DNA from 2 places in the Paenibacillus sp. FSL H8-0282 genome. Region 2 is predicted to be linked to the other one. Evidence: riboswitches for the same ligand, from Rfam matches in the RefSeq annotation. Region 2 holds a riboswitch; the other holds the start of a gene.
What was found. A riboswitch is a leader RNA that binds a small molecule or an ion and turns the genes downstream of it on or off. The one in region 2 is predicted to bind cyclic di-GMP.
Positions count from the first base shown of each region.

Region 1: linked by a shared signal. The riboswitch ahead of NST94_RS20390 (thiamine pyrophosphate-binding protein) and the one ahead of NST94_RS04810 (glycosyl hydrolase) in region 2 are both predicted to bind cyclic di-GMP.

Region 1 covers NZ_CP150146.1:4,693,614-4,697,039, forward strand. The annotation lists gene NST94_RS20385 (HAMP domain-containing methyl-accepting chemotaxis protein) at 46-1,296, shown strand; cyclic di-GMP riboswitch class I at 1,471-1,567, shown strand; gene NST94_RS20390 (thiamine pyrophosphate-binding protein) at 1,723-3,363, shown strand; gene NST94_RS20395 (carboxymuconolactone decarboxylase family protein) at 3,374-3,426, shown strand, end outside.
Region 2 covers NZ_CP150146.1:1,124,949-1,128,374, forward strand. The annotation lists gene NST94_RS04805 (sugar phosphate nucleotidyltransferase) at 258-1,631, shown strand; cyclic di-GMP riboswitch class I at 1,768-1,847, shown strand; gene NST94_RS04810 (glycosyl hydrolase) at 1,860-3,410, shown strand.

The DNA.
Region 1 (3,426 bases), 3.2 Mb from region 2:
TAATAACACCATTACATAAAATTTAATAAGGGGGACATTTTACCAATGAGCTGGATGCACAAACTTCCGTTAAAACAAAGAATTGTTGCCGGATGTTACCTCGTTGCCGCACTGTTTGCTATTCCTGTCTTAGTTACGTTAATGATTCTAGGTCAATTTCTCGTAGGAATTATACTAGTAGTTGTTCTTGCAGGTCTGACTTTACCTGTTGCTCGCTTCGTGGAGAGAACGCTTACATCATCTTTTGATGATATTGCTAATGTATCTCACAGTATTTCGAAGGGTGATTTCACTAGCAGAGCGGACGAAAATGGTTCAATGGGTGACGTAAGCCGCTCCTTTAACACAATGATTGATAAGCTCAAGAAGATTTTGACCGATGCATCGCAGATCACCCGTCAAGTTATGGATGCAAGCCGCGGAATCGAAGATAAGAACCAGAACCTGAAAATTGTCATGGCACAAGTAGCCTCTTCTTCTACTGAGCTCGCTCTTGGTGCAAATGAAATATCTACGGATATCGCTGATATGACAGAATCCATTAAAGACATTGAAACTAAAGTATCCAATTATACGAACTCCACCAAAGAAATGAACAGACGTTCAATACATACCTTAGAACTTGTTGAGCAAGGGCGCCAATCCGTAGATACACAGGCTGAAGGCATGCGTAAAAACATAGAGGCTACACAAAAAGTGGCTGATACTATTGAAGCTCTCTCACAAAATGCCCGCGGGATTACGATGATCACCAAGACCATCACAGAGATCGCTGAGCAGACCAACCTGCTGTCACTGAATGCCTCCATCGAAGCTGCTCGTGCCGGAGAGCATGGTCGGGGTTTTGCCGTTGTAGCTCAAGAGGTTCGCAAGCTTGCTGAGGAATCTACGGCATCCACAAAAGAAGTATTCGGCTTGGTCCGCAGCATTGAGTCAGATATTAAACAAGCCATCGATAATATCGCCATCAATGAAGAGGTTGTGCAGGTTCAGAATGAAATGATCACTCAATCTGCCCATATTTTCGCACAAATTGTACAAAGCGTGCAGTACATTACCGAGCAAATCTCTTCATTCTCTGCGGAGAGCGATCTTATGCTAGAAAGTGCCTTGAAAATTTCCAGTGCAATTGAGAATATCTCAGCAATCACCGAAGAAACTGCTGCTGGCACGGAAGAGGTATCGGCGGCTATGAATGAACAGATTAATGCCCTGCAGTCTGTTGCAGAAGAAACGGAAAAAATGACCCAGGCCGTATTTAATCTGCAAAAAACCATTCATATCTTTAAATTCTAGTTCAAAACTATCAACTGCCACCTAAGCTGAGTCTTAGGTGGCAGTTTTTTTCGCGAGGTAAAACTTCATCTCTTGGACAAGACTTTCGTCAAATTTCGAGTTTTTTTAGCGGATTATGTTGACAAAAATTAATGAGGAATATATTGTAAAGGAAAATTATTCTTATCAACTATAAATTAATATTGGCAAAATCCTCGAAAGAGGATGACGCAAAACCATGGATCTACAGCCTCATTTTTTCTTTTGAGGCCATGATTGCCAGGTTGCAGAGGAACCAGGACGGCTGAACTATTGTTCAGTCTTAGCGGTGCCTTATGCCACCAACCTGTGCTTACTATAGAGCACAGGTTTTTACTTTTTGAGTATATTGATCTATCGTATCTATTCGGTAGATTAATAACTAATATATATCAAAAAACTTGTGAGGTGTTTCTTTTGAAGACAGTCGCAGATTACATGGCGGAAGCACTACGTAACCTTGGAGTCACCCATTCTTTTGGGATCATTGGCAAATCCATTTGTCCAATTGTTCTAAAGATGGTGGATTACGGTATTGAATTTATTCCCGGCAGACATGAAGCAAGCTCCGGATTCGAAGCAGCAGGGTATGCGCTGAAAACGGGTAACCTAGGCGTAGCATTTGGTACTTCGGGTCCTGGGGGAACTAACCTGCTTACAGCAGCAGCACATGCGAAAGCTAACAACCTACCTGTCCTATTTATTACCGGCCACCAATCCATTACAGAGCTTGGAATTCCTCAATGTCAGGACTCCACCTCTTTTCTGGCTGATTTAGCTGATATGTTCAGACCTGCCACCTTGTTCAGTAAATTGGTTGAACGTGGGGATCACTTTGGTACTATTTTTAATCATGCGATTTCTGTGGCCCTGACCAAACGGGGTCCTGTTCATCTTTGTATTCCTTTTGATGTACAAACTGAAGTATTGGAAGAATGCAATATAGTAATCCCAGAAAGAGAGTCTCTAATTAGTCAAGCTAATATCGATAGAGTCATCGAAGCTATTCAAGCTGCTAAGAATCCTTTGATTATTGCGGGTAAAGGAATTAACCGCTCCGGAGCACATAAAGAGCTTGCTCAACTCGCAGAAACTTTTAATATTCCTGTAGTAACATCTCCTGGTGGAAAAGGGGCTATAGTCTGGGATCACCCACTCTATCATGGTCCTATTGGCGTTGGCGGTTCGACCCACGGGGACGATTTATTGAATAAAAGCGATTTATTTATAGTGCTTGGATCACGTTTAAGTGATATGACCATCTGTAATCTTAAACGGGAGAATCATCCAGCAACTTTAATTCAATTTGATATTGATCCAACCTTTGTCGGAAAAATACTATTGTCCAAAACGATACCGGTCACTGGGGACCTGCGCGATAATTTGGTGCACTGCCTAAATCATATTGACCCAAGCACAATCACCAAACGTGAGGCTTTGGCCGATGCGGATTATTCAGAAGAGCTTCCAACCCTCAAGAATCTTTCCCTTGCTTCCGTAATGAGCACTTTAAGTGATTTGATCCCTTATAATAATTCAATTTTCGTTGATGATGGAAGTCATGGATTCCACGCTGCAAAATGGTACAAGGTTAAGAAACCGGGCAGCTTTGTTTTTGATGCGTATTTTGCTTGCATGGGTAATTCGATCGGCATGGCTATTGGTGCAAAAGTTGCAGCTCCTGAAGAAACTGTCCTCTGCATTACAGGTGATGGTTGTTTCATGATGCTCGGCGCTGAGATTAACACCGCTGTCTGCAAAGATATCCCTGTTATCTTTATCGTGGTCAATAATAAGCAACTAGATATGGCTCTTAAGGGTATGGAGAAAACCACAGGTCGTATCGATGGAACTCTATATGAAGTACCAATGGACGCCGTGAAATTCGCTGAATCTCTAGGTGCTAAAGGCTACAAATGTGAGACTGCGGATGAATTCACAGCTGCAATTAAAGATGCGGTAGCTCTAAACCATGTTGCCGTTATTGAACTACTAACAGACCGTGATGAAGTCCCTCCGACTGCACACCGTACTTTGAACCTAAACTAGGAGGCTAACCATGAAGGAAAATATCAACAGTGGTCTCAACCACTTCACGAATCTATCAGGAGA
Region 2 (3,426 bases):
ACGGAGTGTTCGCCCGAAAGATTTCCGTAGGAAAGCTAGCTTCGAAAGCATATGCTATCCTCGGATTTCTACCGCTAGAAGCGGTTCAATAAGGAAATCTGAGGATAACAGCGATCGGAAGTCCAAAATCCCTTGGAGTGGTTTCTACCTAACAAATTTTTTTAGTGCATCCGCTCGAAATAAGGCTAAGTGGAAGCTGACGTTTTGATAACAATTCAAATATGCTCGATTTCCATAATTCAAGGAGGGTTCATTCTATGAAAATGGTACTTCTATCAGGCGGTTCAGGTAAACGGTTATGGCCGTTGTCCAACGACTCACGTTCAAAGCAATTTCTAAAGGTACTTGAAAGCCCTCAAGGTGAACCAGAATCCATGGTACAACGTGTCTGGAGACAGTTGGAGGAAGCAGGGATGGCAGAATCATCTTATCTGGCCACCGGCCGCGGCCAAGTAGAAATGATACAAAGCCAACTGGGAAGTCATGTGCCGATTATCGTTGAACCGGAGCGTCGGGATACTTTTCCGGCTATCGCCTTAACAGCTACCTATCTTTATTCAGTGGCAGGTGTTTCTCCAGCGGAGACGGTAGCAATATTGCCTGTTGACCCTTATGTAGAAGCATCCTTTTTCGATACCATAGCTATGCTTGAGGAGACCATGCTGGAAAGTGGAGCAAATCTGGCTCTAATGGGTGTTGTTCCTGAACATGCCTCAGAGAAATACGGATATATTATTCCTACCACCGAAGAGGCGGGGGAAAATGGTTTTATGAAGGTGAGTCACTTTCAAGAGAAACCAGACCGCATACAAGCAGAACAGCTCATCGAACAAAATGCCTTGTGGAATTGCGGAGTGTTTGCCTTCCGCTTAGGGTACTTGTTAGATATTTTGCAGCGTAAAGGGTTGCCTTTAGGATATGAAGAATTGCAGAAGCAGTATAAGCTATTGTCTTCCATCAGCTTTGATTATGAAGTGGTGGAGAAAGAAAAACATATTGTGGTGCAGCCGTATGATGGATTCTGGAAGGATCTTGGAACGTGGAATACGCTGACAGAGGAAATGAGCAGCAAGCATGTAGGAAAAGGTTTTGTGACGGCGGATTCTGAGGGGACTTGCTTGATTAATGAGCTGGACATTCCGATTACGGTAATTGGTGCGAAGGATCTGATCATTGCGGCTAGCCCGGATGGGATTCTAGTTACCCATAAAGCTGAGAGCCCACGGATTAAAGAAGTGCTGAAGACCTTTGAACAAAGACCGATGTACGAGGAACGCCGTTGGGGTCATTACAAAGTTATTGATTATGTGAAATATGATGAAGGCAATGAAGTGCTGACCAAACGGATTTTTATATCCGAGGGGAATAATATCAGCTATCAATTACATCGCAAGCGTAGTGAAATTTGGACAATCGTCAGCGGCGAAGCAAGTATTGTGCTGAATGAGAAAAAACATAATGTGAAGGCTGGGGACGTGGTACGTATACCGGAAGGAACGAAGCACGCGATCCTTGCTTTGACGGATGTTGAGTTTATAGAGGTACAGACGGGGTCTGAATTAGTAGAAGAAGATAACATACGTATTACTTTAGACTGGAATGATATAGAACTACAACAATTCATTTCATAGGTCTAACCTATCTATTTAACCAATTCAAAATTTCTTGAAACAGGTAAATTGACTCAATTATCAAAAAAAGTCATAAAAACACTAAATATATCATTAATTGTCGTCGATACTTACGGTAAGAGAGATTATTTCTCTTAAATTGAAAAGGCAAACCTATCGAAAGGTAGGGACGCAAAGCTATAGGGCCTTCGAAAGAGTGGCAGCCTGGCTACCGAAAGGGAGATTATTTTGAAAGCTTACCGTACGTATCGATTGTTTGGTGCATTTCTGTCACTCGTCCTGTTTCTGACTGCACTTCCGCTTGCTGTTGGAATTTCGCCGTCTGTTGTCATAGCTGCTTCAAATTCTGGAACGCCAGTTACCCCAGGTGCCTCACCTGAAGCCGTAAAGCTGCTTAACTATTTTTACTCGATCTCAGGAAAAGGTATTATTGCCGGTCAACATGACTATTTAGAAAGTCCAGATGAAATTAACAATATGCTGAAGGGAACCAGCGGACAATATGCGGCTCTTCACGGTTATGAAATGGGTGCGATCAGTGGCCAGTCCGAAGCAACGATGGCTTGGCAACGTCAAAATGTGGTGAACAGCGCCATCAACTGGAATAAAGCGGGCGGGATCGTAGCTATGACTTTTCATGCTAACCTGCCGGGCACCTCTTATGACTGGGATAATGTGAAAAAAACACTTAGCCAGAGTGAGTTCGATAGTTACGTTACACCGGGTACCAAGCAATATAACAATCTGATCGCTGAGCTTGATAAGGTGGCCGTCTCTTTAAAAAGCTTGCGCGATGCCAATGTTCCGGTGCTTTGGAGACCCTATCATGAAATGAACGGGAACTGGTTCTGGTGGGGGAAGAAAAATAACTTTTCTAAACTATGGAATATTATGTATGACCGTTTTGTTAACGTTCATAAATTAAATAATTTGTTATGGGTGTGGAGTCCGAATGCTCCCAATGTTTGGTCAGATCCTTATGCGCTAACTTATCCAGGTGCTGATAAAGTAGATATTCTGGCAGCAGATATATACGAAAATGATTACCAGCAAAAATACTATGACAGCTTATTGAGTCTAGCCGCAGGCAAACCGATTGCGATCGGGGAAAATGGTGAAATGCCTAATCTGGAGAAGCTTCAGCAATCGCAAAGTAAATGGACGTATATGATGAGCTGGGGAAAAATGCTTTACGAGAATAACAGTGCAGACACAATCAAAACATTTATGAATAGCAACTATACCCTGACCAGAGATAAATTAAATACTGGTCTGGCACCGACACCTAGCGCCGCACCAGCGCCGGCACCTTCTGAAGAAGAGGGGGAGGCAGCAATTCCTCTCGCGAAGGGGCTTGCAGGAGAGTATTACAACAACATGCAATTGTCGGGAGCAGCAGCTCTTAACAGAACTGATGCAATAATCGATTTCAATTGGCGGCAAGGCTCGCCGGATGCCGCCCTCGGGATTGATCGGTTCTCCATACGTTGGAGCGGTAAAATTAAGTCATTATATAATGAGCAATATACATTTTACACTACCTCAGATGATGGTATCCGTGTCTGGGTGAATGGGGAATCCGTGATTGATAGTTGGACTAAGCAAAGTGGTACTGAGCGTAAGGGCATTATAACGCTGAAGGCTGGCCAGCTATATGATATCAAGGTGGAGTATTACGAGAATGAAGGCGATGCGAGAGTCCGCTTGATGTGGGAAAGTGCTAGTCAAGCTAAAGAGACAGTTCCAGCAAGTGCACTTTTTCTTCCGGATGTCTCCTGATTGATGAAAATTAAAG